Linked DNA regions of Microlunatus soli. The protein of the gene in region 2 interacts with the protein of the main gene of each other region in a pairwise test. Links are inferred from orthologs where the notes say so. Each region holds a gene or a part of one and is shown on either strand. Other genes may lie near its edges. The genes, in order: nth and aceE.

Evidence for each region.
Region 1: the proteins of aceE (region 2) and nth interact in binary tests that used the Escherichia coli proteins (3 or more experiments, as listed by UniProt). The link is inferred for Microlunatus soli from one-to-one orthologs.

The regions. Positions count from the first base shown.
Region 1 is NZ_LT629772.1:2,370,168-2,385,213, reverse strand. Bases 3,323-6,263 are described here. They hold nth (endonuclease III), read left to right. Parts: upstream 3,323-4,390; coding sequence 4,391-5,137; downstream 5,138-6,263. Other genes in these bases: BLU38_RS10980 (NUDIX hydrolase), read left to right, coding at 5,772-6,263; BLU38_RS10985 (TlpA family protein disulfide reductase), read left to right, coding at 5,134-5,775; BLU38_RS10995 (Crp/Fnr family transcriptional regulator), read right to left, coding at 3,612-4,289; BLU38_RS11000 (S1C family serine protease), read left to right, coding at 3,323-3,520. Also shown: BLU38_RS31385 (M48 family metalloprotease), read right to left, coding at 1-719; BLU38_RS11010 (hypothetical protein), read right to left, coding at 814-1,527; BLU38_RS11005 (hypothetical protein), read right to left, coding at 1,524-1,877; more of BLU38_RS11000, read left to right, coding at 2,039-3,322; more of BLU38_RS10980, read left to right, coding at 6,264-6,443; BLU38_RS10975 (HD domain-containing protein), read left to right, coding at 6,522-7,205; BLU38_RS10970 (ABC transporter permease), read right to left, coding at 7,409-8,491; BLU38_RS10965 (ABC transporter ATP-binding protein), read right to left, coding at 8,488-9,372; BLU38_RS10960 (response regulator), read right to left, coding at 9,527-10,219; BLU38_RS10955 (sensor histidine kinase), read right to left, coding at 10,228-11,571; BLU38_RS10950 (ABC transporter ATP-binding protein), read right to left, coding at 11,736-15,046. UniProt on the Escherichia coli protein: DNA repair enzyme that has both DNA N-glycosylase activity and AP-lyase activity. The DNA N-glycosylase activity releases various damaged pyrimidines from DNA by cleaving the N-glycosidic bond, leaving an AP (apurinic/apyrimidinic) site.
Region 2 is NZ_LT629772.1:5,432,683-5,448,101, forward strand. What follows is about bases 11,857-15,170. They hold aceE (pyruvate dehydrogenase (acetyl-transferring), homodimeric type), read right to left. Parts: upstream 14,826-15,170; coding sequence 12,057-14,825; downstream 11,857-12,056. Other genes in these bases: BLU38_RS24945 (4-hydroxybenzoate 3-monooxygenase), read left to right, coding at 11,857-12,036. Outside these bases: BLU38_RS24890 (beta-ketoacyl-[acyl-carrier-protein] synthase family protein), read right to left, coding at 1-177; BLU38_RS24895 (acyl carrier protein), read right to left, coding at 263-508; BLU38_RS24900 (acyltransferase domain-containing protein), read right to left, coding at 650-1,867; BLU38_RS24905 (HD domain-containing protein), read left to right, coding at 2,267-2,704; BLU38_RS24910 (PucR family transcriptional regulator), read right to left, coding at 2,736-3,962; BLU38_RS24915 (hypothetical protein), read left to right, coding at 4,132-5,589; BLU38_RS24920 (hypothetical protein), read left to right, coding at 5,635-7,125; BLU38_RS24925 (PHP domain-containing protein), read left to right, coding at 7,349-8,398; BLU38_RS32110 (hypothetical protein), read right to left, coding at 8,426-9,265; BLU38_RS24935 (mandelate racemase/muconate lactonizing enzyme family protein), read right to left, coding at 9,386-10,474; BLU38_RS24940 (hypothetical protein), read right to left, coding at 10,606-10,773; more of BLU38_RS24945, read left to right, coding at 10,855-11,856; BLU38_RS24955 (DUF3052 domain-containing protein), read left to right, coding at 15,272-15,419. UniProt on the Escherichia coli protein: Component of the pyruvate dehydrogenase (PDH) complex, that catalyzes the overall conversion of pyruvate to acetyl-CoA and CO(2).

The DNA.
Region 1 (15,046 bases), 3.1 Mb from region 2 along the record:
CGTACGCCGCCGGCCGAGACAGGATCCAGCGCCGGTTCGATACCTCCGGGGCCGCGTGGGTCGTGGTCCGGCGACCGGCCGGGACCGGGAAAGCCCAGCGATCCGGGAAATCCTTCGGGCGGTCTGCTGCTGCCGGTCGGCGGCCGGCCCGGTGGTGTCGCCCCGGGCGGTGTCGCGCCAGACGGTGTAGCCCCGCGCTGGGTGGTGGCGGATCGGGACGCATCGAAACCTGATGGGTGGGATGGTGTCGGATCGGGACGGCTCGCCTCGGCGTCGGTGACCCGGATCCAGTCCGATGTCGGCCGGGGCTCGGACAGTTGGGTCGGATACGGCGTGTTCCGGCCGTCGCCTCCCGGGCCGGTGGGTGCCGTTTGGCCGGCGGCTTGCCCGGATCCCGAACCGGCGTCGTCGCCGGCCTGTTGCGGCTCGGGGAAGACCGGCGCCGCCGCGTTGCGCTCCTGTCGCTGATCGGCCGACGGTCCGGTCGGCCCGGTCGCGCCGGCCTGCTGGATCCGGGTGTCGTCGTTCTGAGCGCCATCGGATCCGGCCTGCGCCGGCGGACCCTGCGGTGCGTCCGTCGGCCCGGACTGCCATGGATTGGTTGCCGTCTGATGGCCAGCAGACTGAGCCGACGACTGCGGATCCACCGCAGCGCCACAGGTCGGGCAGACGGTGCGGTCGGCGGAGAGCTGGGTGCCACAGCGCGGGCAGGTCGTCACGACGCTCCTGTCGGAAAGACGGATCAGACTGACCACTGTCGGGGTCGGAGGACCGGCGTGGTCCAAGTGACGGAAGTCTGCCACGCCCGACAGGTCATCCGCCTCGCAGTTGATCACCCATATCTTGGCGTCGTCCCGGCTGCGATCGCAGCGGTGGCCGCGAAACGTCTCGATCCGCGACGGCGGCTGAGCCTGCCCCGACACGTCGATGCAGCAGCCCGAGTGCGGTCTGGTCGGTCCCGCTGCCCAGCTCGGCGGCCCGGCCGTCACCGGCGGCCAGCTGCGCCGGTTCCGCGGGGGAGAAGGTCACAAAGGTCCCGGTCGGCGGTTTGATCGGACGGGGGATCCCGAACCCGTCCAGGCAACCGTCGGACGAATAGGGCTGGGCGCCGCCGCCGGGCTCGAAGTCCGACCAGGCCAGTTTGTCGGGGGCGGTCACGTCGACCCGCAGACTGGTGGCCAACTGCTGTGCGAAGCCGTCGTCGCGGCGCCCCGTGTCGCACGACATCAGAAAGACCGGCTGGCCCTGCCAGTCGGGAGTCTCGCGGATCAACGCCGCCAACTGGTCGGCGTCCAACCAGGTCGGACCGACCTTCGCCCGGTCGGCTGTGCCGTGGATGTCGACGACGTAGTAGCCGGGCTGCTGCGCCAGCGTCCGGGCCGCCTCCCGCATCGGCTGATCATCGGCGGGGTAGAAGGAACGACCGGCCGGCGTCGGCTCGCTGTCGTCCAGGATCTCCTGCAGCACCGGCGGCAGTGCCTCGTCCGCGGCCGCCCCTTCCTTGATGCTGTTCGCTCCGACGGTCACGACGCCATCCCGTCCACGGCCGCGAGCGCTGCCGTGACCGCGTCTGCCGACGGTTCGGCCGGAACGAATCCTTGGTCGCGGACATGGGACAGCAGTCCCGCATCGACGGGCACGTCGTGCCGTTCGGCGTAGTAGATGACCGCACCCGACCAGACCCACGCGCCGTCGGTCAGCAGGGTCAGCGGGACTGCCGGCTTACGCTCCGGGTCGAGCTCGTCGGGCGCCAGCGACCGTGCAGCCCGGATCACGCAGCCGCCCTTGAGATAGCTCAACACCGCGTCCCGATCTCGCTGCCACTGAGCCGGTTGCGACGATCCGACCTGCAGCGGCCCGAGCTTGGCGATCTTCATGGGTTCCTCCTCGGATCAGCGATCCGACGCCCCGTCGGATGTCCTGACAGTCTGCGGGCGGACATCGCCGCGACGGCGTGGTTATCCACAGCCTCGGATCGTCAGCCACCCGACAGCCGACCCACAGGCTCTGCACAGTCGAGCGCGGCACCGTGGTCGGCATGAACGAGAACGGGCCCGGCAACGGCAACGACCCGCAGGGGCAGGCGGGTCAGCAGCACTTCTTCGGACAGGGCGACGGTTTCGGCCGGCCGCCACAGCCATCCCCGTACGGCACCGGCTACGGCCAGGGCGGCTACGGCTACACCGAGCCGACCGCGGCGTACGAACAACAGCCCGGTCAGCAGCCGGATGACCCGGAACGTACGACGATCTTCGACCGCCCGGCCGGCGGCTTCCCGCCACCCGGCGGGCAGGGCGCAGGCACCGGACAGGGTTCGGCGATGGCCGGCCCACCGGCACCCCCTGCCGGCAGCAGCCCGTCAGCACAACCCGCACCGCAGCCGTCGCCGCGACGACGGGGTCGGGCCGGCCTGATGGTGTTGTCGCTGGCACTGGCCGCGCTGGTCGGCGGCGGCGTCGGGGTCGGGTCCTATGCCGCCCTCGGACGGGACGGGCAACAGGTCGCCTCACCGATCAACGTCAGCACTCAGCGGGCACCGCAACAGGCCAAGACCGACGGCACCGTCGAGGACGCGGCCAAGGTGATCGAACCGTCGGTGGTGACGATCACCGTGCAGTCCGGTACCAGCGGCGACATCGGCAGCGGCGTCGTGCTGGACAAGAACGGCCACATCCTGACCAACAACCACGTCGTCGCCGGCAGCCAGAGTGGCGGCGGCTTTCCCGGCAGCCAGGGTCAGGTGAGTGGACAGACCAAGATCACCGTCACGTTCAGCAACGGCAAGACCGCGCAGGCGAAGGTGGTCGGCAGTGACGAGACCGACGATCTCGCCGTGATCAAGGTCGACGGCGTCAAGGATCTGAAGCCGGCGAAGTTCGCCAAGTCGTCGTCGCTGTCGGTCGGCCAGTCGGTGGTCGCGGTCGGCGCACCCCTCGGACTGTCCCAGTCGGTCACCAGCGGAATCGTCTCCAACGAGGCCCGCCCCGTCCGGTCCGGCAACAACAACGACGCGGTCTACATGGCAGTGCAGACCGACGCGGCGATCAACCCGGGCAACTCCGGTGGCCCGCTGGTCGACCTGGACGGATCGGTGGTCGGCATCGACTCCTCGATCGCCTCGACCGACGAAGGCGGCGCCGGCGGCGGCAGCGAGTCCGGCAACATCGGCATCGGTTTCGCGATCCCGGCCGACGTCGCGGTCCGGGTCGCCTCCGAGCTGATCGACAACGGCAAGTCCGAAGACGCCGTCCTCGGTGTCACGATTGCCGGCACCGACGACAGTTCACTCGGATCGACCACCACCGGCGTCCAGTTGCGCAGCGTCGAATCCGGCAGCGCAGCCGACGACGCGGGGTTGCGGGCCGGTGATGTGGTGACCGCGCTGAACGGATTCAAGGTGACCACAGCCGACGGTCTGATCGCCGCGACCCACTACTACGCACCGGGCACCGCGGTGCAGGTCGACTATCAACGCGACGGACAATCCAAGACCGCCAAGGTCACCCTCGGCTCCGCCTGACCCCCACTCTTCCCGCGCACCTTCGAGGTCCCAGCGCAGGCTGCAAGCAGCGCTGGAACCGCAAAAGTGCGCGGGAACCGTACGGGGTGGGTCAGCGGGCTCGGCGTTCGACGCGTTCGACGTCGATCAGGGTGACCGAGCGCGGCTCGAGCCGGATCCAGCCGCGGGCGGCGAAGTCGGCCAGCGCCTTGTTGACCGTCTCGCGGGACGCGCCGACCAGCTGGGCCAGTTCCTCCTGGGTCAGGTCGTGGTGCACATGCACCCCGTCCTCACGATGGTCGCCGAAGCGGTGCGCCAGGTCGAGCAGCGCCTTGGCGACCCGGCCCGGCACGTCGGAGAAGACCAGATCGGCGTTGGTGTCGTTGGCCCGGCGGAGCCTGCTGGCGAGTTGACCGAGCAGACCCTGAGCCACCTCGGGACGGCCGACCAGCCACTTGTTCAGCACCTCGTGCTCCAGGACTCGCAGATCGCAGACCGTGACGGCGGTCGCCGTGGTCGAACGCGGTCCGGGATCGAAGACCGACAGCTCGCCGAACATCTGGCCGGGGCCGAGCACGGCCATCAGGTTCTCCCGGCCCGCCGAGCCGCTGCGGCCGAGCTTGACCTTGCCGCTGACCACGACGTAGAGCCGGTCCTCGGTGTCGCCCTCGTGAAACAGGATCTCGCCTCGCGCGAGATTGACCGTGCCCATTGCCGCCGACAGCGCCGCCACTGCCTCGTCGTCAAGCCCTTTGAACAGCGGAGCCTGTTTCAAGACTTCGGGGTCCACGTGCCCTCCTGGTCATCTCCAATTTCCCCCGACAGGCTACCGTCAGCCGCCGTGGTGTGCACCACGTCATCGCAGCGGCGCGGCGTCGTAGGCTGAGCCGTATGACTCCTGGCTCCACCTCGCCGACCGAAACCGACGCCGCGGCCGACGGTGTGGCACCGAGCCGGACGTCCCTGGTCCGCCGAGCGCGCACGATGAACCGTACTCTGCACGCAACCTATCCCGACGCGGCCTGCGAATTGGACTTCGACAGCCCGTTGCAGTTGTTGGTGGCGACGATTCTGTCCGCACAGACCACCGACAAACGGGTCAACCTGGTGACCCCGATCCTGTTCGGTCGCTATCCCGACGCCGCGGCGCTGGCGGGCGCGGACCGGGCGGAGATGGAGGAGATCCTCAAGCCAACCGGGTTCTTCCGGGCCAAGACCGAATCGATGCTCAAGCTCGGGGCGGCCCTGGTCGAGCGTTATGACGGACAGGTGCCCGGCAAGCTCAAGGAGCTCGTGACGTTACCGGGTGTCGGGCGGAAGACCGCCAATGTGGTGCTGGGCAATGCGTTCGGAGTGCCCGGGATCACCGTCGACACCCACTTCGGCCGACTGGTCCGTCGTTTCGGGTGGACCACCGAGACCGATCCGGACAAGGTCGAGGCCGAGGTCGGCACTCTCTTCCCGCGGAAGGACTGGACCCAGCTCAGCCACAACGTGATCTGGCACGGTCGGCGACGCTGCCACGCCCGCAATCCTGCCTGTGGCGCCTGCCCGTTGGCCCGCTGGTGCCCGTCGTACGGCGAGGGACCGACCGATCCGGCGAAGGCGGCGAAGCTGGTCCGGGAACCGCGGGGATGATGCCCGCAGCTCGCCCGGCGGCGGTCGCCGCAGGACTGTTGATCTTGCTGACCACCGGCTGCTCGGCATTGTCCCCCTCTGCGACCCCGGGTACGACCCCGTCGGCCCAGCCACCCGGCGCCTCGACCTCCTCAGATCCGAGCCTGGCGGCGGCGAAGAAGCAGGCCGGGATCGCCGACTGCCCGACCAGTGACGCCGACGCCCAGGCTCAGCCGGATGGTCTGCCGGCCGTCACGTTGCCCTGTCTGGGCGGTGGTCGGTCGGTCAATCTGGCCGGGCTGCGAGGCACCCCGACCGTGATCAACATCTGGGCCCAATGGTGCGGCCCCTGCCGGCAGGAAGCGCCGCACCTGCGGGCCGTCGCGGAACGAGCCGACAACAAGATCAACTTTCTCGGCATCGACTACGACGACCCCGATCCCGCTGCCGCGATCGACTATGCCGGGCGGGCGAAGTGGAGCTATCCGCAGCTCCAGGATCAACAGAAGTCGATCAAGCCCGGACTGCGGATCCTCGGGCCACCGCAGACGCTCTTCATCGACGAGAGCGGACGGATCGCCTACCGTCACAACGGTCCGATCACCTCCGACCGGGAACTGATCGACGCCATCGATGATCATCTCGGGGTCCGGCTGTGAGTCCGGACGACGGCGTTCCGGCCTGGCTGGACACCCTGCGGAACAGCCTGGATGACCCGGGCACCCCGCACACCTTCACCGAAGAGGAACGACGCCCGGCGGCGGTGTTGATCTTGCTCGGTGAGGACACCCTGCCGGGGCCGGACGGCGGTGCACCCGTCGGCGGACCGGATCTGTTGTTCATCGAGCGGGCGGCAGGGCTGCGCTCGCACCCCGGGCAGGTCGCGTTCCCCGGTGGCGGATACGAGCCCGGTGATCATGATCTGGCCGACACCGCGCTTCGCGAGTCGGTGGAGGAGACCGGGCTGGATCGGGACGGGGTCCAGGTGCTCGGGGAGCTGGCCACCATCGAGGTCCCGATCAGCGGCTACCAGGTGACGCCGGTGCTCGGCTGGTGGCGGCGGCCGAGTCCGATCGGCGTCGTCGATCCCGGCGAGGTCGCCGCCGTGCTGCGGATCCCGATCGCCCGACTCGCCGATCCGGAGAATCGCTTCACCATGACCCATCCCAGCGGACGGTACGGTCCCGGCTTCTTCATCGGGGAGTTGTTGATCTGGGGGCTCACCGCCTACATGGTGGACGGCGTCCTGACCCGCGGCGGCTGGCAGCAGCCGTGGGACCGGCGTCGTACCAAGAACATCCCGGACCGCTACCTCGGCAGAGTTTGAGGTCCCGTTACGCTCGTTCGGCCCGATACCCTCACAGGGGTCTTGTCCGGGTCGGATCCACACGAAGGAGCAGCACCGATGACCGAAGATCAAGAACTGGCGCAGAGTCTGAACGCACGGTTCGCCGATCTGCTCGGCGAGCACGCCGACGTCGGTGCGGAGCTGGTACGGCGCTACGCCGAGCCGCAGCGGCACTACCACGATCAGCGACATCTGGCCCACGTCCTGGATCGGGTCGAGGAGTTCGCGACCGCCAAGCATGATCGTTTCCTGGTCTCGTTGGCCGCCTGGTTCCACGATGCGGTGTATGCGATCCCGACCGCCGAACTGAGCAACGAGGAGGCCTCGGCCCGACTGGCCATCCGTACGCTCGGTCGCTGCGGCTTCGAACAGGAGGAGATCGGCGAGGTCGCCCGGCTGGTCCGGCTCACCGAGACCCATCGACCGTTGGGCTCCGACGCCGACGGCGAGTTGCTCTGTGACGCCGACCTGGCGATCCTCGCCGCCGAACCGGAGGACTATCGCCGCTACGTCGCCGACGTTCGCGCCGAATACCCCAAGCTGGATGATCAGGAGTTCGCCCGCGGTCGACTGGCTGTGCTGCAGCGCTTCGGTGGCCGGGACATCTTCCGGACCAGCAAGGGCCGCCGGTTGAACGCCGCCGCCCGGACCAATCTGACCACCGAGGCCCTGCAGTTGATCGACGACCTCGGCGTCCGCGCCGACTTCGACCCCGACGAGTGGCCCCTCAACGCCGGCTGAGGAGTCGTCGGCACCCGCAGACCACTCGCCAGGGGCCACCCATCTGGGCGATTTCGTAACACATGCGACCGTCTCGCCCCTGGCTGCCGCTCTCCAAGGGGCGATTCGGTAACACCGACTGCCATCTGACCGGACTGAGTGTGGACCGTTCGACGCCAGTACGCGACGGGGCGGGTCGCCGCTCGGCAGGATCGGATCCGAGGTCAGGCGTCGGAGCCGTGCAGGGCGTCGCGGAGGGTCACCCGGGCGCCCACCCGGAGCAGTGCGTTGCGGTAGATCCGGGACGCGATAGCGATCACGCCCGCGGTGCTCGCGATCAGGATCAGCAGTGACAGCAGCGGCTCCCACCAGGCGGCGTCGGAGACGAACATCCGGAACGGCATCCCGACCGCTGCCGAGAACGGCACGTAGGACATGATCGTGATCACCAGGTCGTTGTCGTTGAGGAAGATCACCAGGAAGTAGGGGATCATCACCAACATCGTGACCGGCATCAGCACCGACTGCACGTCCTCCTGGCGGGAGACCAGGGAGGCTGCGGCGGCGTACATCGCTGCCAGCAGGACGAAACCGATCACGAAGAACACCACGAACCAGGCGATCGGTGCCCCGAGCGCGCCGAGCAGTTGGGTGTCGCCGGTGACGGTCAGGCCGACGACGGCGCAGGCGCCGAGCAGCACCACCTGACCGAAGGCCAGCAGACTGTTCCCGATGATCTTGCCGGTCAGCAGTACCGACGCCGGAATGGTGGACAGCAGGATCTCCACGATCCGGGTCTGCTTCTCCTCCACGACACTCTGCGCGATCGTTCCGCCGAAGGTGACCGCGGAGATGAAGAACACCACACCGAAGGCGAGTGCGGCGAAGTAGCGCACCATCGGCGACATCTGGGACCGGTCCAACAGCTCGACCGAGGGCTTGACGCTCAACAGCGCCACCAGTTCGTCCGGGCTGGAGTCCTCGGCGATGATCTTGAGCCCGGTCCGGTTGCCGTTGTCGCTGATCACGACAGCATCCACGGTCCCGTCGCGGAGCAGCTGAACTCCCTGTTCCCGGTCGTTCACGGTCTTGACCGTCAGCTCTGGACTGTCGGCGATCTGCTGTGCCGCCGGACCGACCGCGGCGACCGGGGTCGAGTGATCACGATCGGCCAGCAGGCCGCTGATGATCACCGAGGCGAGTACGCCGGCCAGCATCAGCGCGGTCGAGATCAGGAACGCCTTGCTGCGGACCCGAGCCAGGATCTCCCGCTCGGCGACCAGCCAGATCTGTTGGCTGCGGTTCACTGGATGACCTCCTTGAAAATCTCGGCCAGCCTGGGCCGGCGAGGGGTGAAGCTGAGCACCGGGCCGCGTTCGACGGCCCGCGTCAGGACGGCCTGTGCGGCGTCGGCGGAGTCGGTCTCGAAGATCGCGTGCGGACCGTCGAACTCGATCACCTGGACCCCGGACTGATCACGCAGCCAGCCGGCATCGAAGCCGAAGGTCGCCTGATAGGTGCTACCGGCGTACTGTCGGCGCAGCGCGTCGCGATCACCGGTCGCCCGGATGGTGCCGTCGGCGATGATCACCAGGTCGTCGCAGAGCTGCTCCACGATGTCCAACTGGTGTGAGGAGAAGAGCACCGGCACGCCGGCATCGGCCCGCTCCTTCAACACCGCGAGCACGACGTCGACCGCGAGCGGATCCAGGCCGGAGAACGGCTCGTCGAGGATCAGCGCCTCCGGGTCGTGGACCAATGCCGCCGCGACCTGGGCCCGCTGTTGGTTGCCCAGGGACAGTGTCTCGACCCGGTCGCCGGAGCGTTCGGCGAGTCCGAGCTTGTCCAGCAGATCGGTGGTGTTGTGCCGAGCCCGGGACGCCGACAGCCCGTGCAGTCGGGCCAGGTAGCCGAGTTGCTCACCGATCGGCATCTTCGGATACAGCCCGCGTTCCTCCGGCATGTAGCCGAAGCGTCGTCGGTCGTCGGCGGTCAAGGACTGCTTGTCGAGCCGGACCTCGCCGCTGTCGGCGGCCAGCACGCCCAGCATGATCCGCATGGTGGTGGTCTTGCCGGCGCCGTTGCGGCCGACGAAGCCGGTGATCCGTCCACCGGCGACGTCGAAGCTGACATCCCTCAGCACCCGCCGCCCGGTGAAGGACTTGTTGATCTTCGACACTTCGAGCATGACCTCAGCCTAGGAAGCATCGCCCGGTCACACCTCCGCACCAAGGGGGAGATCCTGGCTCCACCCTCAGCCGGACCCGGCACACCCGCACCCGATCACCGCCGCACCACTTCCGTACCTTCGCACCACGTACACCTGGTGCGAAGGTACGCAACTAGTGCGACGGTGGGGGTGGGTCGAGGTCGGCCTGTTGGACGAGCAGGGCGATCTGGACCCGGTTGGCGACGTCCAGGTGGTCGAGCAGTCGGGAGATGTAGGTCTTCACGGTCGGCAGCGAGATGCTCAGCCGATCGGCGATGTCGGCGTTGCTGAGTCCGTCGGCGACGGCGCGGCCGACGTCCCGTTCGCGCGGTGACAGGTCGGCCAGCCGGGCACGTGCGGCGTCCCGGGACGCCGTCCGGTGATCTTGGCGTACGTGGTCGAGCAGCGCCCGCGCTGCCGTCGGAGCCAGTGTCGGTTCGCCACGGCCGGCCGCACGCACAGCATCGACCAGATCTTGCGGCGGTGTGTCCTTGAGCAGGAACCCGACCGCTCCGGCGGCCAACGCCGCCAGCGCCAGTTCCCCGGTGTCGAAGGTGGTCAGCGCGAGCACCCGTGTCGCGGGGCTGCCCTCGGCGATCCGTCGGGTGGTCTCGATGCCGTCCAGGACCGGCATCCGCAGGTCCATCAGGATCAGGTCTGGCGCGAGAGATCGTAACTGGGCAAGGCAATCCCGGCCGTTGGACGCCTCGCCGACGAGGCGCAGATCTGGCAACCCGTCCAGCATCATCCGCAGTCCGGAGCGGACGATCGGGTCATCGTCGACGATCATGATCCCGATCGCCGCCGGCGCGGTCGCAGGATCCACGGCCTCCATCACGCCGGAGCCGTCTCACTCGACTGCGTACCGGTCAGCGGACTTGCTGCGGCGCGCGGAAGATCGGCGCCGAGCGGCAGCCGGGCGTGCAGCGTGAAGTCGTTCGGTGATCGGTCGATGTCGAGACTCCCTCCGAGCAGGGCGACGCGTTCGGTCAGTCCGACAATGCCATAGCCGGACTCCGGCAGCGGCGCACCGGGTCGGGCCGATGGTGTTTGCGCGGCGATCGGGTTGCGGACGGTGATCTCCAGACTGCCGTCGGTCCTGTCGATCGTGAGTGACACCGGCTGGCCGAAGGCATGCCGTCCGGCGTTGGTCAGCGCCTCCTGGACGATCCGGTAGACGGCCCGACCGATCGGCGGAGCAAGATCATCGAGAACGTCCTGATCGATCCGGACGCGCAGGTCGGTCCCGGTCGAAGAGTGGGAGTCGAGGAGTTCGCCGAGGTGGGCGGCCGAAGCGATCGGCCGAGATCCGTCGGTGTCGTCGGTGTCGCGGAGTACGCCGAGGATGTCGCGCAGCTCGGTCAGCGCCAGATGGGACGACCGTTGGATGGTCGTGGCGGCCGCACCGACCTGAGCGGAGTCCAGGTCCGGGCGGAAGGCCAGGGCACCGGCATGCACCGAGATCTGCGAGATCCGATGGGCGAGCCCGTCGTGCATCTCGCGGGCGATCCGTTGCCGTTCCATGCTGCGAGCCTGCGCGATCCGCAGATCACGCTCGGCCTCGGCCCGTCGGGTCCGGTCCTGCAGCTTCCACAACAAGCTGCGCTGGGCTCCGATTGCGCCGCCGCAGATGCCGCAGGCCACCATCGTGACTGCGGTTGCGGCCGTCACGCCGAAGACGAAGAACGCGATCCCCTTCACACCGGCCTGGGGAACATGGTCGCTCGGCAACCCGGTGCTGAGGTCGATCGGAACCAGCATCTGGGCTGCGTAGATGATCAGCACGCCGGCACCGACCCATCCGTACTGTCGCCAGCGGCGTCGAGTGGCCAGCGAACACGACGCCCAGAGGAACGGGCCGAACGCCGGCGGCGACACCGCAGCACAGCAGAAGATCAGGAGCGGCGTGATTGCCGGGCGGCGTCGCCGGAAGAACACCAACACCCATCCGGCAGCACCGAAACCGATGGTCAGGATGATCGACCACGTGGGTTGTGTCCCCGCGCCGATCACGGACACCACCGTGTAGATCCAGGCCGCAGCACTGATCGCCGCACTGATGCAGATCCGCCCGAGAAGAGCGTTCGGGGTGAGCCGAGGTGGCGGCGGATCGGCCTCGTCGATGGCGTTCATGATGGTGACAATAGGAACGTCGAGGTCCGACCGATAGTCCTCCACGGAATGATCCGCCTTCGTCCGAAAGGATGACCGCCGATCGGCCGCACCCCTGAAGCGCTGAACCAGCCTGCCGCACCGTTTGCGTACGTTTGCACCAGGTGTACAGGGTGCGAAGGTACGCAAACGGTGCGGCAAGGGTGTGGTCCGGCGGACCGGGCGAGGGACTACATGGTGGCGAGGTAGTCGGCGGGCTGTTGATCACCGACGATGGCGCCGTCGGAGACCACCAGGACGCGTTCGACCCAGTGCAGGGACTGCGGCCGGTGGGTCACCACCAGCGTGGTCCGTCCCTGGGCGGCGACCCGCATCGCCTGGTTGACCTTGCGTTCGCTGGCCAGGTCCAGATTGGAGGTCGCCTCGTCCAAGATCAGGATCGACGGATCGACGATCAGCGCCCGGGCCAGGCAGAGCAGCTGCCGCTGACCGGCCGACAGGGAACGGCCCCGTTCGGTGATCAGCTGTCGGTAGCCACCCGGCATCCGGGAGATGAACTCGTGTGCACCGACCGCACGGGCCGCGGCCTCCACCTCGGCATCGGACGCGTCCGGCCGACCGTAGGCGATGTTGTCGCGGACCGACCGGGTGAACAGGTGCGGTTCCTGCGGCACGTATCCCATCCGGTTGCGGTAGTCGGCCAGATCGAACTGATCAAGGTCGATGTCGTCGACCAGAATCCGGCCCTCGGTCGGATCGTAGAACCGCGACACCAACTTCACCGTGGTCGACTTGCCGGCACCGGTCCGACCGACGAAGGCCACCCGCTGACCGGCCGGGATGTGCAGGTCGACCCGCTTCAGCGCGTCGCTGGTGGTGCCGGCGTAGCGCAGCCGGACCCCCTCCAGCTTGATGTCGCCGTTGATCACGTCCGGCCGGACCGGAGCATCCGCAACCGGGGTCGAGGTCTTCAACCCGAGCAGCTCGCTGATCCGGACCAGGCCGGCGCGGGCCCGCTGGTAGACGTCGAACACGGTGGCCAGCTGCTGGATCGGTGCGAACACCTGCGCCAGGTAGAGCATGAACGCCAACAGGGTGCCGACCGCCAGCGTGCCGGCGTCGACGAACCGCGCGCCCAGCCCGAGGACGGCGACGGTGGCCGAGGTGGACAGGATCTCGATCACGCCGACGTAGACCGCGGTGGCGAACGAGCTGCGCTTGGACCAGAACATGAAGTCCCGGCCGAGGGCTGCGAACCGGTCCAGGTTGGTGGCCTCCCGCCGGTAGGCGTGGGTGACCCGGATGCCGGCCAGCGATTCCTGCAGGTTGGAGTTCAGGATCGAGGTCCGCTCCCGAGCCTCGTCGTAGGCGACCGACGCCCGGCGGCGATACCACCAGGTCGCCACGGCTGCCGGCGGCACCACGCAGAGCACGGTCAGCGCCAGCCGCGGATCCAGCGCCAGCACCACGATCGACATCCCGGAGAAGGTCAAGATCGCCATCAGCAGGTTGATCAGACCGACCTGCAGCAGCTCCGCGATCGCGTCGATGTCGGAGGTCATCCGGGTCATGATCCGGCCGGCCTGGGTGCGGTCGTAGAAGTCGATGCCGAGCCGCTGCAACTGCCCGTAGACCCGGGACCGCAGCGCGACCAGCAGCCGTTCGGTGGTGCGCTGGGTGGTCAGCTGCGAGCCGCGCTGGACGAAGAACAGACCACCGGCCAGCAGTGCGGCGCCGACGCAGACCATCCCGAGCACCGGCAGGCTGCCGTCCAGCATGCCGCCGTTCACACCCTCGCGGATCAGCAGCGGATTGACCAACGCCAGTACGGTTTCCAAGGCCACCAGCAGCAGCCCGGCCAACAGCCCGTACCGGTAGGGGCTCAGGAACTTCACCAGCTTGAACGGCTCGGATCGCCGGCCCTCGCCGTCCAGGTCGACACCCGGATGATCATCGAAGGTCGGCAGTGCGGCGATCTTGGCGGCGACATCCGGCGGAGTCTCCAGCTCGGCCGGCGGACGGCCGCTGGCATCCTGCCGGGACTCCCAGGCCGAGGCGGTCGGCGCGAAGTCGCCCCGCCGGGCGGCCGGCAGCAGACCGGCAGCGTCGTCGTCGCCACCGGCCATCTCGCCGAACAGATCCCGGTAGAGCGCGCTGCGGTCGAACAGTTCCTCGTGGGTTCCATGATCGACAACGTGGCCGTCGTCGAGCAGCACGACCCGGTCGGCCATCCGCACGGTGGACTCCCGGTAGGCGACCATGACCGCTGTCCGGCTGGCCAGGAACGGCCCGAGGTTGGCGTGGATCTCGTGCTCGACCTTGGTGTCGACCGAGCTGGTGGCGTCGTCCAGCAACAGGATGTCGGGGTCGACCAGCAGCGCCCGGGCCAGAGCCACTCGCTGTCGCTGACCACCGGAGAGCGTCATGCCCTGCTCGCCGATCAACGTGTCGTAGCCGTCGTCCAGCCGGGTGATGAAGTCGTCGGCCATCGCCGCGCGGGCGGCAGCCCGGATCTCGTCGTCGGTCGCGTCCGGCCGACCGTAGGAGATGTTGTTGGCGATCGTGTCGGAGAACAGGAAGCTGTTCTCGAACACCATCCCGACCCGGCCGCGGAGCTGGGACAGCGACTGGGCGCGAACGTCGACGCCGTCCACCAGCACGCTGCCGTCGGTCGGGTCGAAGAACCGGCCGATCAGCTGCATGGCGGTGGACTTGCCGCAGCCGGACGGACCGACCAGGGCGATCGACTCGCCGGCGGCGATGCTCAGATCAAGATGGCGCAGCACCTGATGGCCGTCGCCGTCCACATAGGCGAAGGAGACATCGCGGAAGTCGATGGTGCCGGCCTGGTCGGTCGGGGTCACCGGCTCGGCGGGCTCGGTCAGGTCGGGACGCAGGTCGAGGATGTCGCCGATCCGCTCCACCGCGGCCTGGCACTGCGGCAGGTTGCTCAGGATCATCCCGATCACCCGGGCCTTGCCGGCCAGTCCGGTGAGGTAGCTGGAGAAGGCGAGGAAGACGCCGACGGTCAGGTAGCCGTTGATCACCAGCAGGCCGCCGAGGGCGATGATGATCACCTGGCCGAGTTGCGGCCCGGCCATCAGCGAGGCGAAGAACGGCGCCCGCAGCCGGACCGCCCGGACCCGTGCTCGGAACATGTTCAGCAGAGCATGGTGCAGCCGGGTCGTCTGGGCAGCCTCCTGGCCGAAGGCACGGACCACCCGGACGCCGAGCACGGCCTCCTCGATCTCGGTCATCAGCTCGGCCTCCTTCTGCTGGGAGTCCCAGCCGGAGGCGTGCACCTGGGTGCGCATCCGGTGTGTGATCACGAACACGGTGCCGATGATGATCATCACGACGACGGCCAGCAGCGGCGACAGCCGGAACATCACGACCAGCGAGACGGTGATGCCGACGGTGGTGGCCGCGACCTCGGCGATGAAGCCGATCAGCATCTGCACCCAGCGCAGATCTGTGCTGGCCCGGGAGACCAGCTGGCCGCTCTGCAGTTGCGAGTGGCCGGAGAAGTCCAGTCGTTGCA
Region 2 (15,419 bases):
CGACGGGTCGACAGCGAGCTGGCCGGCGATCCGCGAGGGCAGATCCGTTGCCCAGTCGGCTTCGATCGGACGGACGCCGGACTTGCCGGCGACCAGATTGGCCCAGGTGGATGCCACATCGCCGCCGAGCGGAGTGGTGGCTCCGAGGCCGGTGACGACAACAGTGGTCCGGGACATCAGGGATGCGCTCCTCGCGTTAGTCGTGGGGTGCGGTGTCGGCGTCAGTCCCGCTGCTGCAGTCGTGACGCCGACCCGAGGGGTGTCAGGCGGCGGCGCGCTCGATGTAGGCGACGGCGTCGCCGACCGTCTTCAGGTTCTTGGCCTCTTCGTCGGGAATGCTGACGCCGAACTTCTCCTCGGCGGCGTAGATGATCTCGACCATCGAGAGCGAATCGACATCGAGGTCATCGGTGAACGACTTGTCGAGCTGGACGTCGTCGGCCGGGACCCCGGCGACCTCGTTGACGATCTCGGCCAGGTCGCTGCGGATCTCTTCGGTGGTTGCCATCTGGCTTGTCTCCCTTGTGGTTGATCATGCTGGTAGTTGTCGATCGAGCGATCGGATGGACCGGGCTGGTCCGGATTCAGTTGTCGATCATGCCCGGTTGAGATGTCGATCACGAAGATGCGACCTGCTCATCGGTGATCGTCAGCGGCTCACCTCGGTCGCGTCGGCCGTTTCGACGACCGGATGCAACCTCAGCAGTGGCTGGCCGGGCGAGACGGGATCGCCGTCCTCGGCCAGCCATTCCACGACGATCCCGCCATGCGGGGCACTGACCGGGATCTCGTCGCGGAGGTTCTTGACAGCACCGACTGTGCTCATGCGCGGCAGTACTGTGCCGATCTCCAGATCGTCGGTACGGATGAACTGCCCCTTGCCGGGGGACACGATCAGTCGCCAGGTCGGATTGCCGTTGATCGGCCCGGCGGCGCCGGCGTCGGCGTGCTGGCGGACGAAGTCGGCCGCGTCGCCGAGCTGATCGGGAGTGTTCATTGCGAACACCTCGACGCCCTTCAGGTTGCGTTTGGCGATGCCGGTCAGGGTGCCGGCCGGCGGCATCTCCAGCAGGCCGGTGACGCCGAGATCGGCCATCGTCGTCATGCACAGATCCCAGCGGACCGGGGAGGACACCTGGCGGACGATGCGTTGCAGCACCTCGGCCCCGTCGTGCACCACCTGTCCGTCGGCGTTGGACAGCAACCGGGTCCGCGGATCGTGGGTGGAAACCGCGCGGGCCAGATCGGACAGATGCTGCACCGCCGGCGCCATGTGCACGGTGTGGAACGCGCCGGCGACGCTGAGCTCGATCAGCCGGGCCCGGGCCGGCGGGTCACCGGCCAACGCTCGCAGTTGGTCAACGGTGCCGGCGGCCACGACCTGGCCGCGTCCGTTGTTGTTGGCCGCGGTCAGCCCATGCTCGTCGATCTTGGCCAGCACCTCGTCGGGGTTGCCGCCGATCACCGCCGTCATCGAGGTCGGCGTCGCGGCACTGGCCTCGGCCATCGCCCGGCCCCGCTCCCGGACCAGCACCATCGCCTGCTCGGCGGTCAGGACACCGACGCCGGCTGCCGCAGTGATCTCGCCGACCGAATGTCCGGCGGCAACACCGATATGGGCGAAGGCGTCGGTCGGATGCGGAAAGAGTTCGAGCGCGGCCAACAGGCCGGCGGCCACCAGCAACGGTTGCGCGATCGCGGTGTCTCGGATCGTCTCGGCGTCGGCCTCGGTCCCGTAGTGAGCAAGATCAAGTCCGCTGACCGCCGACAACCAGTCCAACCGCTCGGAGAAGGTCGGTTCGGCGATCCACGGTTTCAGGAAACCTGGGGTCTGGGCACCCTGACCGGGAGCGACAATGGCGAGCACGCGACAACTCTTCCGCGCCGACCCCCGTTCAGCCCTGCAACGACACGACGAATCTCTTGATGTCGAGTTGTCAGATCCCTACAAACACCCGACCAGTGCACGGACAGGTCTACCCCTGATGACCGGATCGGACGTTGGCAGAAGTGACCAATGTGACTGGTGTGTCTGATGAGGTTACGGGCTTCTCGTCTGATCCCGCGCAACGCCCAGGCGACGAGGGTCACATCGCAGCAACTGTTGCGAAATCGCCCTCGGGTGTTGGTTGGCCCGGGGCGATTCGGTAGCAACTGTTGCAATCTGGCCGAGGTCGGCGGCCCGGTAACTGCTGGGATCGGCATGTCGTCGGAGGGGATGGGCAGAATGCGAAGCAGCCACCAGCCGAACGTGAGGGAGTACGAGATGGCGACAGCGGAGAGCGTCGACCGGGCGATAGCGATCGCGACCCAGGCGCATCGGGGGCAGACCGACAAGAGCGGCGAGCCGTACATCGGTCATCCCGAACGGGTCGCCGACCGATTGGCCGAAGATGATCATGACGGCAGGGTCGTCGCCTGGTTGCACGACGTGGTCGAGGACACCGACGTCACAGCAGATGATCTTGCCGCCGACTTCGACGCGGCGATCGTGGCCGCGGTGGTCGCGTTGACCAGGGTCGAGAAAGATGAACCGGACGACTACTACCGGCGGGTCAGGGCGGATCCGCTGGCGCTACGCGTCAAGTTCGCCGACATCGCCGACAACACCGATCCGGCCCGGGTCGCTCGGCTCGACGACCGGACCCGCACCAGGTTGGCCGGAAAATATGATCATGCCCTCGAGGTGCTCCGCGGCGGCTGACGGGCCGAGGCTCGTCGCCGACGGTCCAAGATCAACTGGTCTGCCTGCCGTCGGTCGGTAGCAGCCGCCCCAGGGTGAGTGCCAGCCGTAAGACGTAGGCGTCCCGGGCGTCGGTCGGGCTATGACCGGTGACCTCGCTGATCCGCTTCAACCGATAGCGAACGGTATTGGCATGCACGAACAGAGAACGGGCGGTCGCCTCGACGCTGGCGCCATGATCAAGAAAGACGATCAAGGTCTCCAGCAGGCCGCTCCCTGCTGCCGCCAGGGGAGCGTAGATGTCGCGGGCCAGAGCACGGCGGGCATGGCCGTCGCCGGACAGCGCGCGCTCGGGCAGCAGATCGTCGGCCCGGACCGGTCGCGGGGCATCCGGCCACGCGGCGGCCGCCCGGTAGCCGGACAGCGCCGCCCGAGTGCTGCGGGTGGCCTCGGCGAGATGATCAACCGGTGGGCCGATCACGATCGGGCCGGCGCCGAAGGTGTCGGCGAACCGCTCGACCATCCGCAGTGCGACATCGGGCGCGGCGATCTCGCCACCACCCAGCACCACCACCAGCCGATCACCCTGAACGGCGCCGAGCATGTCGAGCCCGGCCTTGGCGCATTCGTGCCGGATGCTCTCGATCGCGACGGTCGGCTCCTCGGCCGGCTCCGGGCCGACCACGACCACGACGTTGGCCGACGATCGCCAGCCCAATGCGGAGGCGCGCGACAACACGGTCTCGTCGGTCTCGCCGCGGATCACGGCATCGGCGACGAGCGCCTCCAGCCGGGCATCCCAGGCCCCGCGCAGTTCGGCCGCCCGGGCGTAGATCTCGGCAGCGGTGAACGCGACCTCCCGGCTGTACTGCATCATGGCGGCCTGCAGCACGGCGCGGTCGCCGCGCGGCATCAACTCGTCGATCTGGTTCTCCGCCACTTCGATCGTGGTCCGGACCAGTTCGACGGTCTGGTACAGCGAGATCCGCCGAGCCAACTCCCGAGGTGCGGAACCGAAGACGTCGGCGGTCGACGGGCGTTCCGGCTCAGGATTGGCGAACCACTGGACGAACCCGTCGATACCGGCCTGCGCGACCAGCGTGATCCAGGACCGGTGCTTGGCGTCCAGTTCGGAGAACCAGGCATGTCGGCTCTCCATCTCCGAGACGGCCGCGGTCGTCATCTCACCCGACACCGCCGCCATCCGCTTGGCGATCGCCGCCCGGGTCTTGGCAGACGGCAGCAGAGATCGGCTGATGCCGCGAGGAGTTGCCGCCATGGTGCGCAGCGTATTCGGTTGACCTCGCCCGGGTGGAACCGGTCGTGTTCCGGTCGTGACCGAACGTGCTGCTCGGCGTGATCGAATCGACCTACTGATCGTGATCGATTCGGCCCGTCGACGCTCACAGCTTCACCTAAGGTGAGCAGATCCCGCCCGAGGAGCCACCATGATCAACGCGAACCAGAACCGCGACAAGTCATCAACCCGCCACAGGCTGGCCGCCGCGGCGCTGGCATCCACTCTGGTGATCGCGGGATTGATCATCGGTGCTCCGCGGGCGGCCGCCGAACCGGAGTGCCTGCGCGCTTCGTACGACTTCGACGGGGACTACCGCACCGACCCGGTGATCGGTGCCCCGGGCGCCAGTGGCCGCAGCGGCACGGTCCAGGTCCGGATCACCAACGAGGACAGGGAAAAGGTCGTCCGGCTCCAAGGGCCCAACGGTTTCGGCTCCTCGGTCGGCCAACTGTCGTCCTACGTCAATGAGGGCGATGATCGGCTCTGCAGCCAACTCGTGGTCGGCAGCCCGCAGGAGACGGTCGACGGCAAGGCCGCAGCGGGCGCCGTCTATGTCTACGCCTGGGACGGTGACGAGTTCGTCCAACGGGGCCGGTACACCCAAGGACATGACGGTGTACCGGGGACCGCTCAGGCCGGCGCCCGTTTCGGCGCAACGGTGGCGTCAGCGACCCGACTGCACGACGAGGTCGATCCGCGGTCACGCCGGCTGTACGTCGGGGCGCCCGGGCAGGACGTCTCGTCGGTTGCCGATGCCGGCAGTGTCACCTCCTTCCGGCTCGGGACCGCGGACCGTCCCGCAGCCGAGGACGGCAAGATCATCAGCTACGCCAGCGCCGGCGTTCCTGGTGCACCGACGCCGCACGGTGCCCTCGGGGCGGCGCTCTCGGTCAGCCACGGCGTGGTGGCGATCGGCGCTCCCGGACAGGCGGTCGGCGGTGTGGCCGCGGGCGCGGCACTGATCATGGCCGAGGACGATGCCGCGCCGTTCGCGCCGCGTCAGCTGAGTCAGTCGACCTCCGGCGTGCCGGGCAGTTCGGAGCGCGGTGATCGGTTCGGGGCGGCGATCGAGCTGGCCGGCCAGGAGGGTGATGCGGTGATCCCGTTGGTCGTCGGAGTCCCGGGTGAGGATCTCTCGTCGGTAGCCGATGCCGGATCGGCGGTGAATGTTCCGATCCGCATCGACAGTGGCGCGCCGGTGCCGGTGAGCACCGGATGGAACCAGGATTCCTCGGATCTGGCGGGCACAGCCGAAGCCGGTGACGCGTTCGGTTCGGCGATCACCTCGGTGCTGATCGGAGACAACTGGGAGTTCATCATCGGGATTCCCGGCGAGGACATCAACGGTCACCGCGATGCGGGCATGGTCCAGGTGATCGGTGACGACGACTTCGGTCTGAGTCAGTCCAGCTCAGGCATCCCGGGCGGCAACGAGAACGGTGACCGGTTCGGTGCAGCGCTGGCCGGTGGCGTGATCGGGGTGCCTGGCGAGAACGCCGGATCGGGCGCCGTGATCTACCGCGGTCCTGCCGGCGACTCCGACCCGGTCCGCTGGCTCGCACCGAGCACGAACGCCGACCGGTACGGATCCGCTGTCGCGCCCTGAGCCTGGCCCTAGAGTGATCTCAACACTTCACCCCCAGGAGTGGTCATGATCGACGACGATCGCCGTGAACGGCACCCGGTGACCGGCAGCCACGGTGCGGCGCGCCGCCGATGGCGGGTCCTGCTGACCGCTGCGATGCTGTCCGTCGGCCTGTCCGTCGGCGTCCCGCAGGCGGCGGCCGCGACGGGTTGCCGCAGCAGCGACGACATCAGCGGTGACGGCAAGCCCGACGTCGCGGTCGGCCTGCCGCAGTTGCCGGACGTGGTCTACTCGGTCGGCAGCTACCTCAAGGTGTACCGGAGTGAGGACGACACGCGGGACACGATCCACAGCACCGTGCCGGGCTTCGGGTCATCGCTGACCTACTTGTCCAGCTATCAGGACAGCAACTCCGAACTCTGCAGTCTGATCGCGGTCGGCAGTCCGAACGAGACCGTCGACGGGGTCGAGGAGGCCGGCGCCGTCTACATCTACGGGATGACCGGTTCGGGCACGCTCGAGGAGTTCGGCCGGTTCGCCCCCGGCATCGCGGGCGTACCGGGTACGCCGCAGCCGGGTGCCCACTTCGGGGCAGCGGTGGCGTCGACGCCGCGCGACGCCGACGAAGGCGAACGGGGATCCGAACGCCTCTACATCGGTGCGCCGGGTGCGGTTGTCGGCGGCGTCGGCGGTGCCGGGTCGGTGACGTCGTTCCGGATCCGCGGCGGGGACGGCAACCAGACCGCCGCGGACGCCAGGACCATCAGCTACGCGACGGCCGGCGTCGCCGGTGCGCCGTCGCCGAAGGCCGGGTTCGGGACGTCGATCAGTGTTGATCAAGGAATCGTGGCGATCGGAGCACCGGGGCAGACATCGTCCGGAGTGGCCGACGCCGGCACCGTGCTGGTGCTGTCCGATCAAGGACGATTTGATCCGCACTCGTTGAGTCAGGCTCGGACCGGCTTCCCGGGCACGGCGGAATCCGGTGACCGTTTCGGATGGTCGGTGCATGTGACGCCGCCGGCCGATGCCGCAGGTCCGCGGCTGCTGATCGGCGCGCCGGACGAGGGCATCGACGGGCTCCGGCACGCCGGCACGGTGGCCGTGGTGCCGCTGTCCCGATCGACCGGTCGTCCGAACGGCACCATCATCAATTGGGATCAGGACTCGTACGGCATGACCGGGCAGGTGGAGGAGGGGGACCGGTTGGGCTGGGCGGTGACCTCGGCCGTGCTCGGTGATCGGCTGGAACTGATCGTCGGGGCACCGGAGGAGGAGATCAAGTCGGCGTATGCCACTGGGGTGGTGCAGACGATCGGTACCGGCAAGGGCTGGAATCAGGCGACGGCCGGGATGCCGGGCTGGGTCGAGAACGGCGATCTCACCGGGGCCGCCCTCGCCGGCTCGTCCGCCGGGTTGGTGATCGGTGCACCGCACGAGAACGCCGGTCATGGGGCGGTCATCGTCGGTGTTCCCGGACTCGGTCCGACTCCGAGACTGCGACAGGCCGACCACAGTAGCCGGCAATACGCCTACGGCACCGCCGTCGCCTACTGACAGCACCGCCGGCCTTCGGTACCGGGTGATCATGATCAACAACAATCGGCCGGTCCGTCGGATGTCGCGGACCTGACGGGATGATCGGCATCCCCGATGGCGAGGCGAAACGGTACGGCTCCGTTCTGGCGCTGTAGCGCGGCCCCAGTAGAGTTTGATTCGGCGTCTGCGCTCGAAGCCGAATCGGGCCATCGGGAATCGGGCGCCACGGGAGGAGAAGCACGTGGACGGACCCGGGACCGGCAGCATCGGCGGCGACGACCACCCCGATGCGGTGGCGGCGCTGCGGGAGATCGGTTTCTGGCTGGAACGTTCCCGTGCCGACACCCATCGGGTCCGCGCTTATCGGCGGGCGGCCGACGCGGTCGAGGGACTGACCGGCGCGGAGCACGATGATCACCGTCGACGCGGCAGCTGGTCCGAGCTCGCCGGGGTCGGACCGAAGACCGCACAGGTGATCAGCCAGGCCGAGAGCGGCGTCGTACCCGATGCCTTGGCCAAGCTCCGTGGTTCCGCCAAGCCGCTGGCGACCGGCGGGGTCGAGCTGCGGTCGGCGGTGCGTGGCGATCTGCACCTGCACTCGGACTGGTCCGACGGTGGCAGCCCGCTGCGGGAGATGATGACGACCGCAATTGATCTTGGTCATCAGTACGCGGCGATCACTGATCATTCGCCGCGGCTCAAGGTCGCACGCGGACTGTCCGCCGAGCGGCTCCGCGAGCAGCTGGAGGTGATCAGCGAACTTGATCAAGACCTGGCGCCGTTCCGGGTACTGCGGGGGATCGAGGTCGACATCCTGACCGACGGTGGACTCGATCAGACCAAGGACCTGCTGGCCGAGCTGGATGTGGTGGTCGCCAGCGTGCACTCCGAGCTCCGCTCGGATTCGGAGTCGATGACCCATCGGATGGTGGCCGCCATCGCCAACCCTCAGGTCAGCATTCTCGGCCACTGCACCGGTCGGTTGGTCGAGGGCGAGCGAGGGACCAGACCGCAGTCGGTGTTCGACGCCGAGGTCGTCTTCGAAGCCTGCAAGCAGTTCGACACCGCGGTGGAGATCAACTCCCGGCCCGAACGGCAGGACCCGCCGGACGACCTGATGCGACTGGCGTACGAGACCGGATGCCTGTTCTCCATCGACACCGACGCCCACGCACCGGGCCAACTCGACTTCCTGGCCTACGGCTGCGAACGCGCAGCCGCCGTGGGCATCGAGCCGGATCGCATCATCAACACCTGGCCGGTCGATCGGCTGCTGGAGTGGTGCGAGTGACCCTGATTCGCCGACCGACAGTGTCGGTCACGGGTAGGAACTGAACGAAACCGACTCCGAGATCTGGTGCAGGTTGCCGACGTCGAGCACGAACGGCTGGTCACAGGTGATCGTGTAACCGGTCGAGGTCTTCGACGGATGTCCGTCCGCGGTGTCGTGACAGGTGGTCGTGTACGCGTCGAGCAGTTGATCGGCGATCTCGCTGTGCTCGCCGAATGCGGCCTTCAGCGCCGTGCCGACAGCCGCATCCGCGACCAGCCGCGCGTCGGCGGGTGTTACCTCGCGATCGGTCGTGACTCCCTTACGGACGGCCACGGATGCGCTGATCTCGTCGAGCTTGCGCTTCGGGTCGTTGCTGAGGTTGGTCCAGGTGACTTCCTGCTGCCAGTTGAACTTCCGTTCCGGGTAGTAGTGCGCGACGCTGCAGCTTCCGATCTCCCGCTGCTTGCCGACCTTCGGCACCTTGTCACCGCGCTGGTAGCACTTCCACCCGAAGTCGCGCGACTTCTCGGTTCTGAAGTACGTCCTCAGGTGGTGGGAATTGACGACCCGGTCGTCGAAGCACATCGGTTGCGGACGGCCGGTCCTGCACGGTACCGGCGCGCCGAGGGGGCCGGCGGACGGGGACGGTGCGGTGGTCGTGGCGGACTCTCGGTCGGTCGGGGCGGTCGGTGGCCTGGTCGTCGCACTGCCGTTGCTGCCGGGCGTAGGGGGCAGCGGTGCCGGTGCGGCCGCGCGTAGCGGACCGAACCGGGCGAACGTGAGGATCAACAGCACCGCGGCTCCGATCACGGCGATACTCGCGATCGTGCCGATAACGACCAACCCGACCCGCCTCCCGGATCGAGGTCGCTCTGGATGGGACACCAGATCTCCTCAGCTCGACTGCCCTCGGCAGTAGTTCAGCGAGAGGAGGCTACTCAGCCGTAGGCCGACCGGGCTCGGCATTCGGCCCAGGTCGAATCGGAGGGACGTCTTCAGCGCGTGCTACCGCGTTCGGCGGTCGTCGATCGCGTCCCAGTCCCAGGCGATGCCGATGCCGGGCCGATCCGGAGCCAACGCATGTCCGTCGACGATCTCGACCTCTTCGGTGGTGATCGCCCGCAGCTGCGGGATGTGTTCGACGTAGCGGCCGTTGGGCACCGCGGCGACCAGGCTGACGTGCAACTCCATCAGGAAGTGCGGGCAGACGTCGACGTGATGAGCCTCGGCCAGATGGGCGACCTTCAGCCACGGGGTGATGCCGCCGATCCGCGCGACGTCGGGTTGGACGACATGGGCGGCATCGCGTTGCAGATAATCCCGGAACTGCCCGATCGAGTACAACGATTCACCGACCGCCACCGGGATCGAGGTGCTGGCGGCGAGACGGACGTGACCGCTGACATCGTCGGCCGGCAACGGTTCCTCGAACCAACCCAAGCCCACTGCCTCGTACGCCGCCGCCCGGCGGACCGCCTCGGCGCCGGTCATCGACTGATTGGCATCGACCATGATCGGGAACTCGGCACCGACGGCATCCCGGACCGCCTGCAGCCGGGCGAGGTCCTCGGTCACCGACGGCTTGCCGACCTTGATCTTGACCCCGTGCCAGCCGGCGCGCTGAGAGGCGGAGGCGCCGGCGACCAACTCGTCCGTCGCCAGATGCAACCAGCCGCCCTCGGTGTCATACAGCGGTATCGCCTGCCGATAACCGCCGGCCAGGCACCACAGCGGCTGTCCGGCAGCAAGACAGCGGAGGTCCCACAGCGCGGTGTCGACGGCGGCGAGTGCCAGCGAGGTGATCGCGCCGACCGTGGTGGCATGGGTACTGTCGTGCAACCGCCGCCACAAGGCTTCGACGCAGCGTGGATCTTCGCCGATCAGCAACGGCAGCAGACTCTCCTGCAGCAGCGAGACGACCGCCGGTCCGCCGGTCCCGATGGTGTAGGAGTAGCCCGTCCCGATCAGGCCGTCGTCGGTGCTCAGTCGTACCAGAATCGTTTCCTGCTTGACAAAACTCTGCGTCGCGTCGGTCCGCACGGTCTCGACCTCGAGGTCGGCCAGGATCACCTCGGCGCTATTGATCACGGGCATCGCAAGCTCCTCTCACGCTCCGGATACTATCCATTCCCCCGGTGCCGGCCACAAGATCATCTCCCAGAGGATCGCCGGAGTTGACCGAGCAGATCGTTGTTGAGCGGCCGATTCCACGACACATTGCTCGGTCAGGTCGGGTTGCCGCGCCCGCGGCCGGCCCGGAGTGCGCTGAGGCCGAGGACGTTCTGCAGGAACAGGGATGTGAAGTACCACATCGCGACCGCGACACCGCCGAACAGCAGCAACGAGACACTGCCGACCGCGACTCGCGGCAGCCGGAACAGTCGCAGCGGCATCAATGGTCGACCCGCCACCCGGGTTTCGGCGAGGACTGAAGTCGACAGGCCGCGGGCACGGCCCCTGCCATGATCAGCACCATGACCGGATCGGTCGTGATCATCGGCGCCGGCCCGGCCGGACTGACGGTCGGGAACATCCTCCGCGCGGCCGGCATCGACTGCGTGATCCTGGAGGCCGGGTCCCGGGCCTTCATCGAGCAGCGGCCGCGGGCCGGCGTCCTGGAGGAGTGTGTCGTCCGCGGCCTCGAACGACGTGGGCTGGCGGCCGATCTGCTCCGCCACGCCGTACGGCAGACGACCTGCGAGTTCCGGGTCGAGGGGGAGCGACTGCGCTTCGATTTCGGTGAGCTGACCGGCCAACACCACTGGGTCTATCCGCAGCCGCGGCTGGTGACCGACCTGGTCGCCGAGTACGCCGACGTCCGCGGCGGCGAGATCGTCTTCGGCGTTGCCGATGTCGAGCTCACGGGTACCGACACCGCCGATCCGCAGGTGAGCTACACCGACGCTGAGACCGGCCGACGGCGGCTCCTGCGCTGCGACTTCGTTGCCGGCTGCGACGGGGCCCAGGGCGTGACACGGCACGCGCTGCCGTCACGGGCCGGCATCGCGCGACACGATTACGGTGTCGGGTGGCTGGCCCTGCTCGCCGAGGTGCCGCCGTCCAACGACTGTGCGGTCTTCGGCCTGCACCCGAGCGGGTTCGCCGGGCACATGGCCCGGAGCGCGACGATGACCCGCTACTACCTGGAGTGCCTACCCGACGACGATCCGGCGGACTGGTCGCACCGCCGGGTCTGGGCGGAGTTGCAGCAGCGCCTCGCTGCGCAGGGTGCCGCGCCGCTCGCCGAGGGCAGGCTGATCGAGAAGCGCGTGCTCCCGATGCGTAACTTCGTGGTCCGGCCGATGGCGTACGGTCGGCTCTTCCTGGCCGGTGACGCGGCCCATCTGACAGCCCCGATCGCCGCCAAGGGCATGAATCTCGCCCTGCACGACGCGTTCGCGCTCGGCGACGCGCTCGTCGGCCGGCTGGCCGGGGGAGACGAGTCCGCGCTCGCCGACTACTCGGCGCGGTGCCTGCGCAGGGTCTGGGACTACCAGGAATTCTCCGGCTGGCTGTCGGAGGTGTTCCACGGACCGTCGTCCGGCGACTCCCATCACGCGGGAACCGCGTTGTCCCGGCTCCGTCGGCTGTTCAGCTCACCGACCGCCGCGGCTGCCTTCGCCGAGCAATATCTGGGCATCACGGCCGGTGGCTGAACCCTTCAGCGTCAACCCGGTCAGGCTCCGGCGCCCTCCTGGTGCACACCCGCGGTGGCGGTCGGATCGTTCAGCTCGTACTTCTTGAACGCTGTGGCGACAGCGGCCGGGTCGTACTTGCCGTCCCGGGCCAGGGCAGCCAGGGTGCCGACCACGATCGACTGGGCGTCGACCTGGAAATAGCGGCGGGCGCCGGCGCGGGTGTCGGCGATGCCGAAGCCGTCGGCGCCGAGGCTGAACCAGCTGTTCGGCACCCAGCCCTGGATCTGGTCCTGAACGGCGTGCATGTAGTCGCTGACTGCGACGACCGGACCGGAGGTGCCCTCCAGGGCTCGGGTCACGTACGCCGTCTGCTGGTCCTCGCCCGGATGGGTGAAGTTGTGGTGATCAGCGGCCAGCGCATCGCGGCGCAACTCGTTCCAGGAGGTGACCGACCAGATGTCGGCTGCCACACCCCACTCCTCGGCGAGCATCCGCTGAGCATCGATCGCTGCCGGCATCGCGACACCGGAGGCCAGGATCTGCGCGGTCGGATGCTCACCCTCGCCCTGCACCTCGGGGGCGTAGCTGAAGTGGTAGAGCCCCTTCAGGATCGCCTGCGGGTCAAGATCATCGGGCGGACCGGGCTGAGCAACCGGCTCGTTGTAGACGGTGAGGTAGTAGATCACGTCCTCGCCGCCCGGATGATCCTCGTCGGAGTAGCCGTACATCCGATGCAGGCCGTCCTTGACGATCTGGGCGATCTCGAAACCGAACGCCGGGTCGTAGTGCACGATTGCCGGGTTGGTCGAGGCCAGCAACGGCGAATGCCCGTCCGCGTGCTGGGTGCCCTCACCGGTCAGCGTGGTACGACCGGCCGTGGCGCCGATCAGGAAGCCGCGGGACATCTGGTCCGCAGCCGCCCAGATCGAGTCACCGGTCCGCTGGAAGCCGAACATCGAGTAGAAGATGTAGAACGGGATCATCGGTTCGCCATGGGTGGCATACGACGATCCGGCCGCGGTGAAGGAGCCGAGCGCGCCGGCCTCGGAGATGCCCTCGTGCAGCAGCTGACCCTTCGGACCTTCCTTCCAGGACAGCAGCAGCTTGCGGTCGACCGACTCGTAGCTCTGATCGTGCGGCGAGTAGATCTTGGCGGTCGGGAACATCGAGTCCATGCCGAAGGTGCGGAACTCGTCCGGTGCGATCGGCACGATCCGCTGGCCGATCTCCGGGTCCTTCATCAGGTCACGGAGCAACCGGACCAGTGCCTGGGTGGTGGCCACCTTGGCCGAGCCGGCCGACTTCATCAGCGGGGTGTAGACCTCGTCGCCGGGCAGCTTGACGATCTTGGGCTTCGGTTGGCGTTCGGGCAGGTAACCGCCCAGCGCCTCCCGCCGCTCGTGCATGTACTTCATCTCCGGCGAGTCCTCACCCGGATGGAAGTACGGCGGATCGTACGGATCGGTCAGTTGATCATCGTCGATCGGCAGGTAGAGCCGATCCCGGAACGCCTTCAGGTCGTCGACCGAGAGCTTCTTCATCTGGTGGGTCGCGTTGCGGGCCTCCAGAGCGTCGATGGTCCAGCCCTTGACCGTCTGGGCCAGGATCACCGTCGGCTGTCCGACGTGTTCGGTCGCGGCCTTGAAGGCCGCGTACACCTTGCGGTAGTCGTGGCCGCCGCGGCCGAGCCGACGAAGATCATCGTCGGTGTAGTTCTGCACCATCGACTGCAACTCGGGGGAGTCGAAGAAGTTCTGCCGGATGTAGGCGCCGTCCTCGACCGAGTAGGTCTGGAACTGGCCGTCCGGCGTGGTGTTCATCTTGTTCACCAGGGTGCCGTTGACGTCGGCATGCAGCAGCGGATCCCAGTCCCGGCTCCAGAGCACCTTGATCACGTTCCAGCCGGCGCCGAGGAAGACCGACTCCAGTTCCTGGACGATCTTGCCGTTGCCGAGCACCGGGCCGTCCAGCTGCTGCAGGTTGCAGTTGATCACCCAGGTCAGGTTGTCCAGCTCTTCGCGGGCGGCCCGGCTGATCGCCCCCAGCGACTCCGGTTCGCCCATCTCGCCGTCGCCGAGGAAGGCCCAGACCCGCTGCTGCGAGGTGTCCTTGATGCCGCGGTTGTGCAGGTAGCGGTTGAACCGCGCCTGGTAGATCGAGTTGATCCCGGTCAGGCCCATCGAGACCGTCGGGAACTCCCAGAAGTCCGGCATGATCCGCGGGTGCGGGTAGGACGTCACTGACCGTCCGGCGCCCCGGGAGGCGTCCTGCCGGAAGCCGTCCAGATGATCGGTGGTCAGCCGGCCTTCGAGGAAGGCCCGGGAGTAGATGCCGGGGGAGGCGTGGCCCTGGAAGTAGATCTGGTCGCCGCCGCCGGGATGGTTCTTGCCCCGGAAGAAGTGGTTGAAGCCGACCTCGTACAGGCTGGCCACGCTCTGATAGGTGGCGATGTGACCGCCGACCTCCAGGCCCTTGCGGTTGGCCTTGGACACCATGATCGCGGCGTTCCACCGGATGAAGGCCCGGATCCGCCGTTCGATCAGCTCGTCACCGGGGAACTCCGGCTCCAACTCGGTGGAGATGGTGTTGATGTAATCACTGCTGCGCAGGGCCGGCACGCCGACCTGACGCTCCCGAGCGTGCTCCAACAGCTTGAGCATGATGAAGCGGGCACGATGCTTGCCGTCGGAGTCCAGCAGCCCGTCCAAGGATTCCAGCCACTCGGCGGTCTCCTCCGGATCGGTGTCCGGGATCTGGCTGGGCAGGCCTTCAGCAGTGATGGCTGGAAGCTTTCCAGGACTGGCCATCGAGGCTCCTCACGTGTTGCAGCAGGGGTGGTGCTGCTTCTCTTCTTGTCGTGCTCGGGTTGTCGTCGGGGGTCCGGCCCGCCGTCGGTGCATATCCGCGATGCCTTCCGGCTGATGCGTCGGACGGCATTTTGTGAACATTGCGTCCACCCATCCTGTCACCTCGCTCCACACGGGCGCAGCGGGACCTGCTTTACGCTCGTCCAGATGCTGGCGCAGATCATCGATACCGGCGGTATCGAACGTCGTCCGGGCGGCTGAGGAGGGCAAACGCTGCGTTACGACACGGCAACGGCCGCGCTCAAACTTTCCCCTGAGGGTCAAGCTCTGGCAGTCTGGCGGATCAAGGACGTGTGATCGGCACGCGATCGCACGACCGGCCGGCCCATCACGGTACGGCCAGACGAGTCCTTGCCGGAGGGCGGGACGAGGGAACTGGAGGTGTTGTGAGCTCGACCGCACGGCCCGAGGGAACGTCGTCGGCTGTTTCCAGGCTCGGTTTCAAATCTGGGCAGATCGTGCAGGAACTGGGATGGGACGAGGACGTCGACGAATCTCTCCGTCAAGAGGTCGAGGACGCCATCGACGGCGAAC